DNA from 4 places in the Actinomadura sp. genome. Region 2 is predicted to be linked to each of the others. Evidence: riboswitches for the same ligand, from Rfam matches in the RefSeq annotation. Region 2 holds a riboswitch; each other region holds the start of a gene.
The links. A riboswitch is a leader RNA that binds a small molecule or an ion and turns the genes downstream of it on or off. The one in region 2 is predicted to bind cyclic di-AMP.
Positions count from the first base shown of each region.

Region 1: another riboswitch for cyclic di-AMP. It lies ahead of ACIWVC_RS31280 (CHAP domain-containing protein); the one in region 2 lies ahead of ACIWVC_RS28680 (NlpC/P60 family protein).
Region 3: another riboswitch for cyclic di-AMP. It lies ahead of ACIWVC_RS04340 (CHAP domain-containing protein); the one in region 2 lies ahead of ACIWVC_RS28680 (NlpC/P60 family protein).
Region 4: another riboswitch for cyclic di-AMP. It lies ahead of ACIWVC_RS21650 (NlpC/P60 family protein); the one in region 2 lies ahead of ACIWVC_RS28680 (NlpC/P60 family protein).

Region 1 is NZ_JBIQHY010000149.1:1,409-4,785, forward strand. Features, by position in the region: gene ACIWVC_RS31275 (SpoIIE family protein phosphatase) at 1-1,721, shown strand, start outside; cyclic di-AMP (ydaO/yuaA leader) riboswitch at 2,192-2,329, shown strand; gene ACIWVC_RS31280 (CHAP domain-containing protein) at 2,341-3,084, shown strand; gene ACIWVC_RS31285 (CDP-glycerol glycerophosphotransferase family protein) at 3,313-3,377, shown strand, end outside.
Region 2 is NZ_JBIQHY010000119.1:13,427-16,803, forward strand. Features, by position in the region: gene ACIWVC_RS28675 (LuxR C-terminal-related transcriptional regulator) at 378-608, shown strand; gene ACIWVC_RS28680 (NlpC/P60 family protein) at 833-1,828, opposite strand; cyclic di-AMP (ydaO/yuaA leader) riboswitch at 1,832-2,012, opposite strand; gene ACIWVC_RS28685 (amino-acid N-acetyltransferase) at 2,305-2,826, shown strand; gene ACIWVC_RS28690 (RDD family protein) at 2,831-3,377, shown strand, end outside.
Region 3 is NZ_JBIQHY010000006.1:99,753-103,129, forward strand. Features, by position in the region: gene ACIWVC_RS04335 (NlpC/P60 family protein) at 1-901, shown strand, start outside; cyclic di-AMP (ydaO/yuaA leader) riboswitch at 1,399-1,598, shown strand; cyclic di-AMP (ydaO/yuaA leader) riboswitch at 1,751-1,894, shown strand; gene ACIWVC_RS04340 (CHAP domain-containing protein) at 1,906-2,754, shown strand; gene ACIWVC_RS04345 (hypothetical protein) at 2,794-3,377, shown strand, end outside.
Region 4 is NZ_JBIQHY010000067.1:15,418-18,794, forward strand. Features, by position in the region: gene typA (translational GTPase TypA) at 1-1,722, opposite strand, end outside; cyclic di-AMP (ydaO/yuaA leader) riboswitch at 1,925-2,072, shown strand; gene ACIWVC_RS21650 (NlpC/P60 family protein) at 2,080-3,096, shown strand; gene ACIWVC_RS21655 ((deoxy)nucleoside triphosphate pyrophosphohydrolase) at 3,196-3,377, opposite strand, start outside.

The sequences.
Region 1 (3,377 bases), on a different contig from region 2:
ATCTGGACATCGACCTCGCCGAGGCGGCGGCCGTGCTGGTCAAGGACGGGGGCGGCGGGCCGGTGGGGGCCGTGGTCGCGGACCGGAGGGCGCCGCGGGCCGAGGGCGGCACGGCCGAGCGCCAGGCCGTCCTGTCGGACGCCGAGGACGTCCTGCGCCGGGTGGCGGCCGAGGACACCTCCGGGGACGCCGAGATCCTCGCCGAGGCGGGCGACGATCCGGTGGCGCGGGCGCTCCTGGACGGGACGCTCGACTCCTGCGCCCACCTGGTGCCGGTCAGGGGGCCCGACGGGGCCGTGGCCGACTTCCTCTACGCCGATCTCAACGACGCCACGCGGGACATGTTCGGGCGGGGCCGGGAGGAGCTGACCGGCCGGCGGCTGCTGCGCACGGATCCGGGCGCCGCGCTCAGCGGGCTCTTCGACGAGTACACCAGGGTGCTGGAGACCGGGACGCCGATGGAGCGCCCCTCGTTCATGTACTCCACCGCCCAGGGGGGCCTGTCCAGGTCGTCCCGGATGAGCGTGCGATGCGTCCGGGTGCCGACCGGGGTGTGCGTCACGTGGCGGTACCACTTCGCCGAGGACCGGGTGGCGCGGCGGCTGGAGCGGGTGGAGCGGCTGGCGCTGATCGGGTTCGGCGAGTGGGACCTGGCCACCGGCGAGGCGGACTGGACGCCGCAGATGCGCGCCAACTACGGCCTCGGCCCCGACGACGTGCCGCCGATGCCGCACGACCTGCCGAAGGCCGTGGCGGACGACGACCTCCCGCTGGTGGAGGAGGCCGTCCAGACGATGTTCTCCCGCCGCGAGCCGGTGGAGGCCGAGCACCGGGTGATCGGGCCGGACGGGACGCCGCGGCATCTGTGGCTGTTCGCCGAGCCGGTGCTGGGCGACTCCGGGCTGCCGATCTCGATCAATGTCGTCTCGCAGGACATCACCCGGCGGCGCGGCGTGGAGCGGGCGCTCGCCGAGACCCGCCGGCAGATGCTGAAGCAGCAGGCGCGGACGGCGCAGGAGCGGAAGGTGGCGGTGACGCTGCGCCGCGCGATCCTGCCGGACGAGGACGAGGTGGAGCAGCTGCCGGGCCTCGGCATGGCGGTCCGGAGCCTGGCGGCGGAGAGCACCGCCCGCATCGGCGGGGACTGGTTCGCGACCCGGGCGCTGCCGGACGGCCGGGGGCTGTTCGCCATCGGGGACGCGGCCGGGCACGGGCTCCCGGCGGCGGCGGCGATGGCGCGGACCCGGAACGGGCTGCTCGGCCTCGCCTGCACGGGCGAGCCGGCGGGACGGCTGGTGGACTGGCTGAACGAGCTGGTCGGCACCATGGACCCGCCCGCCACGGGCACGGCGATCGTCGCGCACTTCGACCCGTCCCGCCGGGTGCTGGCGTGGACGTGCGCGGGCCATCCGCCGCCGATCCTGGTGCGGGAGGGCCGGGCGGCGCCGCTGGAGGTGGTCCGCGACCCGATGCTCGGCGCGATGCCCTGGCAGTACACGACGATCACCACCCGCCTGCACCCGGGGGACCTGCTGTTCCTCTACACCGACGGCCTGGTGGAGCGCAGGGACGCGGACCTGGACGAGCGCATCGGCCGCCTCACCGAGATCCTGCAGGACTCCTCGCTGCGCCCGGACCTGGCCCTGGACGAGGTGCTGGCGCGGATGGAGTTCGACCGGGCGGCGGACGACACCACCCTGTTCGCCCTGCTCGTCGAGTGACCGACCCCACGCGCCCGCCCGCGAGGGGCGCCCGTGTGAGGTACGACTCATAGTGACCGGCGGCGAGGGCCGGCGCGCGGCGGTCCGCCGGGCGCCGGCCCTCGCCCGGTGAGCGTTCTTTACCCTTTGCTCATCGGCCGGTAAGTCCCATGGGCAAAGGGCTGAGGGCCGGTCGGGGAAAGATCGGGAACACCCCGGGGCCGGACGCTGTTGGTGAATCCTTGGAAGGGCATTGAGCGGGCATAACCGAGGTTTGTGCCTGGTTTGCTTTTCTTGAGAAGGTTGCTACCTTCTATCCGAATCCCGCAGCGCGCCCCATGCGTTGCCGCCGGCCGCGCCCAGTGCGGCCGATGATCGCGGAGCGGCACCCGCACGCGATGCGCGCCAGACGATGCGCGCCCCCCTCACCGAGACCAGTCGCTGAGGCAAATCCGAATAGTCAGCACCGCGTCCGCGGTGCGAGGCCGAGTCCGTCCCGGTCGCCACGACCGGACGGAGCCGGGGACCCAACGTTCCAGGGGTGAATCGGCGCGTCCAGAGCCGCGCCGTAGGGCTGCTTCCATGCCCGAATCCGTCAGCTAACCCGGTAGGCGCCATGGAAGACAAGGAGATTCCCTGCATGTCCGGTCGTTTCGATCGACTTTCGCTCAACCGCTTCTCGTCCGAGGACAAGGCCGTCGGCGCCGCCGTCGGGGCCGTCCTCGCCGGCGCCGTCGGGCTCGCCGTGCTGAACCCCCTCGCCGGTGGCAGCGCCGCGGCCGACGCGCCCGCCCAGGCCGCCGCCGCGAAGGGCGCCGCCGCCTCGCAGACGTCCGCGAAGACGAGCGCGGCCGAGGCCCGCGAGGCCGGCTACAAGGTGCCGCCGCGCGACGTGAAGCCGTCCGAGGTCATCAAGCTGGCCCAGAAGCAGGTCGGCATCAGCGAGGGCAAGGGCGGTCAGACCAAGTTCCACAAGTGGTACGTCTCGACCCCGCACGCCAAGGCCACCGCCAAGCGCGACGGCGGCTTCTCGGTCAAGGCCTACAACGGCGCCCAGTGGTGCGACATGTTCGTTTCCTGGCTCGGCGCCCAGACCGGCGTGAAGAACATGGGCTGGGACGCCTACACCGTCCAGCACGCCAGCTGGTTCAAGAAGACCGACCGCTGGGGCCACAAGCCCAAGCCGGGCGCCGTCGTGTTCTTCGACTGGCAGAACGGCTCCAAGGGCGGCATCGGTGACATCGACCACGTCGGCCTCGTCGTGAAGGACAACGGCGGCGGCAAGGTCAAGACCATCGAGGGCAACAGCAACAACGAGGTGGAGAAGAAGATCCGCGACAAGTCGCAGATCGTGGGCTACGGCTACCCCGACTACGCCTCCTGACCCTCCCCGCACCCGAAGGCGCCCGGCTCCCCGGCCGGGTGCCTTCGGGCTTTCCGGGCGGTCTGCCCCCATGTCTCCGGTGAAGTCGGGTAATGCGAAGCGTTGACAGCCTTTGATCCCTCTTGGACCTCACTGAGGCTTTCCAGGAAAGGAATCCCTGGCGGACGCGCGTCCGGCCGGCGCCCCGCGGCGCCCGGCTCGGTCCCCGGCGGAACGGGAGGGATGCCCATGCGGCTGCGCCCGGATGTCAGCGTGGTCGTGATCGCCTACAACGACGCCCGGCGGCTTCCCCG
Region 2 (3,377 bases):
TTTGGACAACGCTTGACGGGCCGGATCCGGCCGCCTAGCGTTCCGAGCCGAAGCGTAGCTTGAAACGATTCACGATCTTGGTCCGCGGCGAGATCTGGCGAGTTCGACGAGAAGGGACGGGTGCGGATGGCTGGCGATCTCATCCCGTCTCCCTCGGACGACCAACGAGTGAATCGTCACCCGGAGTTCCCCCGAACGACCCCGCAATCGGCCAGGCGGCCACCTCCGGCCAAGCGCGCGAGACAGAAAAGGAACCCGATGATCTAAGTCCGGAAGGCTCCGGACCCGGCAACCCAACGCGTACAGAGGCCCAACCCGTGCCTGTGCAGCGGACGGCTGCATCCCCGCGGTCATCACCACGGACGAGGGAGGACGGAGTGGAAACAGCCACACTCGCACGTCGTGGCACCGACGATTTCGGGCTGAGCGAGGAGGAGATCCGGTTGCTCGCACAGATCGCGAGCGGTGTCACCGCCGATGTGGCGGCGCGCAAGCTGGAGCTGAGCGCACGGACCCTGCGGCGCCGGTTGCGGACGATCTGCGACCGGCTGGAGGTCAACACCCCTATCGAGGCCGTGGTGTGGGCGGCCCGGAGGCAGCTCATCTAGCCGGCTCCACCCCGACGCTCGCCAGGGGACGGGCGAGCGTCACCGAGAGATCCAGGCGGCGAACACGGTCGAATCCCGTCCGACCCCGCAGCGGCGGCGCCGGCGCCCTGGCAGGTAGGTCCCTGCAGGAGGCGTCGCCGCGGACGGTGTTCGAAGCCCACGCCGATGGGTCTCTTCACCATGTGCACGGGTGACCGGGCAAGGCCGTTCCGGGGCAAGGGCCGCTAGGCGACCCGGACGGCGCCGGCGAAGGGACGACCGGCCAGAGGCACGATCTTCACGACGTCACCCGTCTGGGGCGCGTGGATCATCTTGCCGTCACCGACGTACATCCCCATGTGGTGCAGGTCGGAGTAGAAGAACACGAGGTCGCCCGGCTGCAGCTGGCTGCGCGACACGTGGGTTCCCGCGTTCCACTGGCTGCCGGTGTAGTGCGGCAGGTTGATGCCCACCTGCCTGTAGGCCCACATCGTCAGGCCGGAGCAGTCGAAGCTGTTCGGGCCGGCGGCGCCCCAGACGTACGGGCGGCCGAGCTTGGTCATGGCGTACCGCAGCGCCTGCGCGGCCTTGCCGGTGCCGATGACGGGCAGCTTGGCGAGCTGGGTCGGGTCGCGCTTGACGATCGTGCCGCGCACCTTCTCGTAGGCCGCGGTGACCTTCTTGCGCTGCGACTCCAGCTTGGTGCGCAGGTCCTTGACCTGCTTGGCGCGCGCCTCGGCGGACTTGCGGGCGCGCTGGGCGGCCTGCATGGCCTGCATGAGCCCGAGGACCTTGGTGCTGTCCTGCTTGGCGAAGTAGTGGAGGGTGGCGGCCTGGTCGAGGACGGCCTGCGGGTCCTGGGAGGCGACGAAGGAGACCGTGGGATCGGAGCCGCCCTGCATGTAGCTGGTCGCGGCCAGCGCGCCGACCTTCTGGCGGATGGCCTGGAGCGCCTTCTCCTGCCGCTCGGCGTTCTCGGCGGCGACCTTGGCGGCGCGCTGCGACTGCGCCAGCTTCACCTTCAGGCCGTTGTACTGCTCGGTCAGCTGCTCCAGCTGGTCGGCGAGCTTGAACGCCTGGGACCGGAGCTCCTTGGTGGACGGCTTCGGGTCGGCGTGCGCGACGGCGGTGGATTGCGGGGCGATGACGTGCGGTGCGGCCGTCAGGGCGATGAGCGCGCCGGCGACGGTGACCGCGCGGCCGCGAAAACGTGAAAGAGATGCAGGCCGCGATTGCTGCACGAATTCTCCTCTCCTCGTCCGCCTACCGGGTTAGCTGACGGGTTGGGGCCGGAGCAGCCCGTCCGCGAGCATGCGCGGGCAGTGCCGCGGCGTTGCGGATTCACCCCTGACGGCGCCGGTCCGGGGGACGCATCCCCGAACGCTCCGAAAGTGGGTCCCCGGCTCCCCGGGGCGCTGGTTGCGACCCGCGGGACTCGGCGGTGCGGCCTCCGTTCTGCGGGTGGCCGACGTCAGCGATGGACACTAACGGAACGCGCAAGGGATGCCAACCAGAACAGGTGAAATCGCAGGTCGTGCGGCGAGGCGCGTGTTGCGCCGAGCACGTTCAGTAACGGGGAGCTGTGGTGCGCGTCACTTTTCGAACGCCGATAGCCGTGCCTAGTTGTTTCTATCTAGTTCTTCTTGGAAGGCGGCCGCGGCACGTCTGCCTACGCGTGCGTTCGATAAGACCAGGTGTTCGATAATCTCGCCTGTTTGTGGAGGTCGTGATCCGGCGTGCCCGCACCGCCGACGTTCAGGAGATCCGCAGGCTGGTCGATCTGTACGCCGGGTCGGGGCGACGCCTGCTGAAGAAGTCGACGGTGAAGCTGTACGAGGACGTCCAGGAGTTCTGGGTCGCCGAGGAGGTCCGGCAGGGGGAGCCGGGTCGCGTCGTGGGCTGCGGCGCCCTCCACGTGATGTGGGAGGACCTCGCCGAGGTCCGCTCCGTCGCCGTGGACAAGGGGTACGGCGGACGCGGCATCGGGCACCGCATCGTCGCCCGGCTGCTCGACACCGCGCGGGAACTCGGCGTGCGGAGGGTGTTCTGCCTTACCTTCGAGGTGGAGTTCTTCGGCCGCCACGGCTTCCAGCCGATCCTCGGGACTCCGGTGGCGCCAGAGGTGTACGAGGAGCTTCTCCGCTCTTACGACGAAGGCGTCGCGGAGTTCTTGGACCTCGACCGGGTCAAGCCGAATACGTTGGGCAACACCCGGATGTTGCTTCGCCTGGAGGACTGACCCAATGAGCGATTCCCCCAACCGTGGTCGGCGTTACCGAGCGCCGCAGGGGCAGGGTTCCTACGGCCCCCCGCCCCCGTACCAGGGTCCCCAGTGGCAGCAGCCCCGGCAGCCGTCACAACAGCAGTGGCAGCAGCCCTCGCCCCAGCAGCAGTGGCAGGAGCCTCAACAGGGCTGGGGGCAGACCTACGAGGCGTCCTACGGCGAGTACGGCGGCTCCCATGGCGACGAACCGCAGCTCGCCCCGATCCTCCGGCGGGCCGGCGCCCGGCTCCTCGACAACGCCCTCGTCGCGGTCTTCGGTTTCGCGCTCATCCTGCCCGTGACGGTCGCCGCCTTCGGGCTCGGCGACAAGAGCGGCAGCGACCAGGACGAGGGCGGCATCTGGAACTGGCCCATCATCTTCACGCTGTTCTGCGTCATGTCGGTGCTGCCGTTCCTCTACGAGGCCGTCCAGCTCTCCATGTGGGGGCGGACGCTGGGCAAACGCGTCATGGGGCTGGGCATCGTGCAGGCGCGTCCTGTGGGGCGGCCGATGACCACCACGCAGG
Region 3 (3,377 bases), on a different contig from region 2:
CGACCCCAAGCCGACCAGGGCGCAGGTCCAGAAGAAGCTCACCAAGCTCGCCGAGCAGACGGACCAGTTGGTCGAGCAGTACAACCAGCTCCGGGAGAAGCTCAAGGTCGCCAAGAAGAAGTTCGACAACGCGGCGGACGCGGCCAAGCGGGAGCAGGCGGCCTTCGAGGAGCAGCGCTCCAAGATCGCCCAGATGGCGGCCGCCGCCTACAAGAACGGCGACTCCGCGGACGTGACGGGCTTCGTCGGCAGCAAGGACCCGCAGGCGATCCTCGACCAGGCGGCCGTGTTCTCCCACCTGTCGCACGAGCGCAGCTCCCAGCTCACCCAGTTCCTCGCGACCGCCCAGCGGCTCCGCCGCGAGGAGTCGCAGGCCAAGACCGCCCTCGACGAGGTCAAGGCCAAGACCAAGGAGCTGCAGGCGAAGAAGAACAAGCTCGACAAGGAGGTCGCCAAGCAGAAGAAGCTGCTGCGCAGCCTCGGCGGCGGCACCTCCTCCGGCGGGTCCTCGGGCGGCACCGGCGGCACCTACAACGGCCCGGCCAGCGGCCCGGCCCGCAAGGCGCTCGACTTCGCCTACGCGCAGCTCGGCAAGCCGTACCAGTACGGCGCCGAGGGCCCGAACTCCTACGACTGCTCCGGCCTCACGATGAAGGCGTGGGCGGCCGCGGGGGTCAACATCACCCGCACGACCAACTCGCAGTACGCCGCGACCAAGCGGGTGGCGAAGAGCGACCTGCAGCCCGGCGACCTGGTCTTCTTCAGCGGCCTCGGCCACGTCGGCATGTACGTGGGCGGCGGCAAGATGATCCACGCCCCGCGCACCGGCAAGACCGTCGAGGTGGTCAGCATCACCTCGGGCTACTACCTGAGCAACTACTACGGCGCCGGGCGCCCCTGACGCCCCGCCCCGCACGCCCCTCGCGGGTGTGACGGAGCTCTCCCCGACGACGGACCAGGTCTGACCTGGTCCGTTGTTGATTTTGGGGGGGTTTGCCTTCTGTTGGGGCTTTGGTACCTTGTCACCACCCCGGCGCCCTCCAGACGCCGTGGCCCCGCGGCGCCCACCAGGCGCCTCGGTCCCACGCGGCGCATCCAGCCGCCGCGTACCGGCGGCGCGAGCCACGCGCCGTCCTCCCTCCCCGGGCGACACGATCCACGTGCCGTCCAGCGGCACCGGACGGTGCCGCGGCGGTCCGCCCCCGGACCGCGGCCGGCCCGGCCACCGTGCGCACGCTCACGGCGTGCATGGCGCTGAGAGCGCAGCCACGGCGGTCCTCGCGGGTCAGGCCCCCAGGACGCCCCGGCAACGGCCGGCGTCCGCGCACAACATCAGGAGCCGCTCGTTCGCACGCGGGAGACAGGTCCCGCGCCGGGCCCCATCTCGCCCCCAGGAACGCAGCGGCAGCGCCGAGTCCGCGTCAACGCGGAACCGGGGACCCACACCGCCGGAGTCCGGGAGACCTCCCGGACGGGCATTCCGGCACCCGGGGTGAATCGGTGCGTCTCTCCCGGCCCCGTTCCGGTAGAGCCCGCCGTAGGGCCACTTCCACGCCCGAACCCGTCAGCTAACCCGGTAGGCGTCTGGAAGAACGAAGGAGTGAGTTCCGCAGCGTTGCCTGGGCGTGGCCGCCCGACGCGCGGCCACGCCCGAGCACACTGCACTCCGCGGACGCCCCCGTCCCGCGGAGCCCCCATCCGAACCGGCGTGCCCTCCGGCACGCCACCGCCGAGTCCGCGGTCCGCCGCGCGCACACGCGCGCCCGGACGCGGAGCCGGGGACCCATCGTGTCCTTTTTCGGGGTGAATCGGCATGCCCGCCATGGGCGGCCGTAGGGCGGCTTCCACGCCCGAACCCGTCAGCTAACCCGGTAGGCGGCATGGAAGTCGAGGAGATGTCCCCCCGTGCCAGGCGCACATCGCAAGAAGACAGCGGGCAAGCACCGCAAGCCCTCCACCCTGTCCGTCACCTGGCGGACGACCGGCGGCGTGCTCGTCGGCGCCGCCGTGCTCGGCACCGCCGCGGCCACCGCGCAGGCGTCCGTCCTGCCGTTCGCCTCCGCGCCGGCGGCCGCCGCGGCGGCCGGCGTCACCACGGCGAAGAAGGCCGCCGGCGGCTCGTCCAAGGGCGCGTCCAAGGACAGATCGGCCCGGACGGCGGAGAAGGCCCCCGGGAAGCCCGGGAAGAGCCCGGACGGCCAGCGCCCGCGGGGCGGGCCGGTGAAGAAGCCGAAGGCGGCCGCCCCCGGGAAGTCCGGGGACGCGCGGCCCACCGCCGAGGAGGCCATCGAGATCGCCAAGTCGCAGGTGGGCGTCACCGAGGACGGCGGCGGCGAGACCAAGTTCCAGAAGTGGTACATGGGCACCGCCCGCGCCAAGGAGACCGTCGCCCGCGACGGCGGCTCCATCAGCGGCTACAGCGACGCGCAGTGGTGCGACATGTTCGTCTCCTGGGTCGGCGAGCAGCTCGGCTTCACCGACCAGATCGGCATCGACGCCTGGACGGTCGCCCACGCCCGCTGGTTCCGGCAGCACGGCCGCTGGGGCACCGAGCCGCGGCCCGGCGCGATCGTCTTCTACGCGTGGAGCGGCGGCAAGGCCGTCAAGGACATCCGGCACGTCGGCATCGTGGTCAAGAAGATCGACGGCGACACCATCGAGGCCGTCGAAGGCAACACCGGCAACGCCGTCAAGATCAAGAAGCGCTCGGCCGACGACGTCGTCGGCTACGGATACCCCGACTACCGGTCATGACGGCGCTCCGGGCGGCGCGGGCTGCATAGGATCGCGGCCATGGAGGACGGTCCGGAGCGCGGGGGCTCCCTGTCGCGGCGCAGGGTCCTCGCCCTCGGCGCGGGCGGCGCCGCCGCGCTGCTGGCGGGCGGCGCCGGCCTCCTCGGCGCCCGGCCGGGCGGCGGCGCGCCGCCGCGGGACCGCGCCTCCCGCGGCGATCCGTCCGGCGCGGCCGGGGCGTTCGCGCCCGAGGCCGCCGCCCCCCTCTTCGCCAACCGCGCGCGAGCCGTGCGGGACGGCGACCGCGCCGCCTTCCTCGCCACGGTCGGCAGTGCGCCCCGGGCGTTCCAGGACGTCCAGTCCCGCATGTTCGACAACCTCCGCAGGCTTCCCCTGGAGGGCTGGCAGGAGCGCGTCGTCGCCACCCAGGCGGCGGACGGGAGGGGCGCCGTCGTCCGCACGGAGATGCGCTACAGGCTGCGCGGCTACGACAGGGGCTACGCGGCCCGCACCCGCTACCTCGCCCTGGCGCCGCGCTCGGGCTCCTGGACGGTCGTCGGGGACGGAGCGTCCCACGGGCTCACCGACGACGCCTGCATCTGGGACGGCGGCCCCCTGAGCGTGGTGAAGGGCCGCGCCGGCCT
Region 4 (3,377 bases), on a different contig from region 2:
CAGCGACAGGATCCGCGGCGGGGTGAGCCGCTCCAGCTCGTCGCCGGTGGACGACCGCATGTTCGTGAGCTTCTTCTCCTTGGTGATGTTGACGTCCATGTCGTCGGCGCGGGAGTTCTCCCCGACGATCATGCCCTCGTACACCTCGGTGCCCGGCCCGACGAAGAACGTGCCGCGCTCCTGCAGGTTCGTGATCGCGTAGGCGGTGGCGGCGCCCGCGCGGTCGGCGACCAGCGACCCGGACGGGCGGGTGCGCAGCTCGCCGAACCAGGGCTCGTAGCCCTCGAAGACGTGGTGCGCCATGCCGGTGCCGCGCGTCTCGGTCATGAACTCGGTGCGGAACCCGATCAGGCCGCGCGCCGGGACGAGGAACTCCATCCGGACCCAGCCGGTGCCGTGGTTCGTCATGTGCTCCATGCGGCCCTTGCGGACGGCCATGAGCTGCGTGACGGCGCCGAGGTGCTCCTCGGGGATGTCGACGGTGAGCCGCTCGACCGGCTCGTGCTTCCGGCCGTCGATGGTCTTCGCGACGACCTGCGGCTTGCCGACGGTCAGCTCGTAGCCCTCGCGGCGCATGTTCTCGACGAGGATCGCGAGGGCCAGCTCGCCGCGGCCCTGCACCTCCCACGCGTCCGGGCGCTCGGTCGGCAGCACCCTGATCGACACGTTGCCGACCAGCTCGCGGTCGAGGCGGTCCTTGACCATGCGGGCGGTGACCTTGGTGCCCTTCTCGCGGCCGGCCATCGGCCCGGTGTTGGTGCCGATCGTCATGGAGATCGCGGGCTCGTCCACGGTGATCAGCGGCAGCGGGCGCGGGTCGTCGGGGTCGGCGATGGTGTCGCCGATCATGATCTCCGGGATGCCGGCGATCGCGATGATGTCGCCCGGCCCCGCGTCGTCGGCGGGCTTGCGGGTGAGCGCGTCCGTCATCAGCAGCTCGGTGATCTTCACGCGCTCGATGCTGCCGTCGTGCCGGCACCAGGCGACCTGCTGGCCCTTCTTGATCGTCCCGGCGTGGACGCGGCACAGCGCGATCCGGCCGAGGTAGCTGGAGGCGTCCAGGTTCGTCACGTGCGCCTGCAGCGGCGCGTCCGGGTCGTAGGACGGCGCCGGGATCGTCTCGGTGATGACCTGGAACAGCGGCTCCAGGTCGGCGCTGGCGGGCATCTCCCCGTCGGCGGGCTTGTCGAGCGACGCCCGCCCGGCCCGGCCGGACGCGTACACGATCGGGAAGTCGATCTGGTCCTCGTCGGCGTCGAGGTCCATGAACAGCTCGTACGTCTCGTCCACGACCTCGTCGATGCGGGCGTCGGGACGGTCGGTCTTGTTCACGACGAGGATCACCGGGAGCCGCGCGGCGAGCGCCTTGCGCAGCACGAACCGGGTCTGCGGGAGCGGCCCCTCGCTGGCGTCCACCAGCAGGACGACGCCGTCCACCATGGACAGCCCGCGCTCGACCTCGCCGCCGAAGTCGGCGTGGCCCGGGGTGTCGATGATGTTGATCGTCAGCCCGTTGTGCCGGACGGCGGTGTTCTTCGCGAGGATCGTGATCCCCTTCTCGCGCTCCAGGTCGTTGGAGTCCATGACCCGGTCGTCGACGTCCTGGTTCTCGCGGAAGGCCCCGGACTGCCAGAGCATTGCGTCGACCAGCGTCGTCTTCCCGTGGTCGACGTGGGCGACGATCGCTACGTTCCGGAGGTCGTCGCGGGTGGAGATGGGCATGCGGGTTACCTTGCGTGAGGTTTCAGGAGAGTCGCCGCAGAAAAGCGGCAGCACTCCATTCTACGCGCCGCGGTGCCCGGCCCATCCCGGCCGCGTCCTCCCACCCTTCACACGCGGTCACACGCGCCCCGATTCGCCAACTTTGCTCATCCTTTGTAATCTGCCCGAGATCCGGTCGTCCGGAGCCCCACCCCCCGGGGCTGCGACCGGCACGCCGAATCTCCCGCCCGCCGGGAGAACCGGGGACCCAACCCTCGGGGTGAATCGACGCGCCGCAGGGCGGTGCGCCGTAGGGCGACTCCTGGCCCGAACCCGTCAGCTAACCCGGTAGGCGCGTGAGGAGAGGAGAACACCGGCTTGGCACCGGACCCCCGCCGGCGGCGGCGCTTCGCGCCCGCCGCCACCGCCGCCCTGCTCCTGACCGGCCTCGGCGCCACCGCCCCCGTCGCCGCCCACGCCGCGCCGCCGCTCCGCCTGGCCGCCGCCGCGACCGCGCCCAGCCCGACGCCGACGACGGAGAAGGGCCTGCGCAAGAGCCTCAAGGCGCTGAACGAAGAGGCCGAGATCCTCACCGAGAAGTACAACAAGGCCCGGGTGGACCTGAAGGCGGCGCAGAAGGCCGAGCAGGATGCCACCAAGAACGCGCAGGTGCTGCGCGCCCAGGCCGGCCCGGCCCGCGAGCAGCTCGGGCGGATGGCCGCCGCCACCTACATGGCCGGCGCCCCCGACGCGATCTTCGGCTCCGACGGCTCCGCCGAGGGGCTGACCGAGCGCGCCTACCTCACCCAGAACCAGGCCGCCGCCGTCAAGGCCCTGCAGAAGCAGATCCAGCGGGCCGACGCCGCCCAGCGCACCGCGGAGGCCAAGACCGCGCAGGTCAAGAAGGCGTGGGAGGACGCCAAGAAGGCGCGCGCGCAGGCCAAGGCCAAGGTCACTGAGGTGATGAAGCGCCTCGACAAGCTCTCCACCACGCACGCCCGCGACCCGCGCACCGGCCTCACCGCCAGCATCAAGGGCTCGGGCCTGCCCGCCAAGATGGCCCGCAAGGCCTACAGCAAGATCGGCTCCCCCTACGTGTGGGCGGCCGCCGGCCCGAACAGCTTCGACTGCTCCGGCCTCGTCGTGTGGGCCTACGCCCAGGTCGGCAAGCCCGGCCTGCCCCACTACACCGGCGACCTCTACCAGCTCGGCACGAAGGTGCCGCGCAGCCAGCTGCGCTCTGGCGACCTCGTGTACTTCGGCAGCAACCTGCACCACATGGGGATCTACCTGAGCGACGGCAAGTTCCTGCACGCTCCGCAGACCGGCGACGTGGTGAAAATCTCCAAGCTGTCGGACCGCTCCGACTACGCGGGCGCCAACCGCATCTCCTGACGGGCGCGGCGCCCCCACGGATGTCGGGGGCTTCCTGCGGCGCGGCAGGAAGCCCCCGAACTCATCCGCGCGATCCGACGCCCGGAGTGCGGCCGGGCCTCAGCTGAAATGCTCCCGGGCGAGCAGGTCGATCACCGGGCGGTCCCCGGGGAGCCAGTCGACGTCGTAGAACTCCGGCGGGGTCAGCCAGCGGAGGGCCAGGTGCTCCAGGGCCCGGGGCTCGCCCTCGATGATCTCGGCGGTCCAGACGCGCAGCAGCGCCCGCTCGCTGAGCGTCCAGT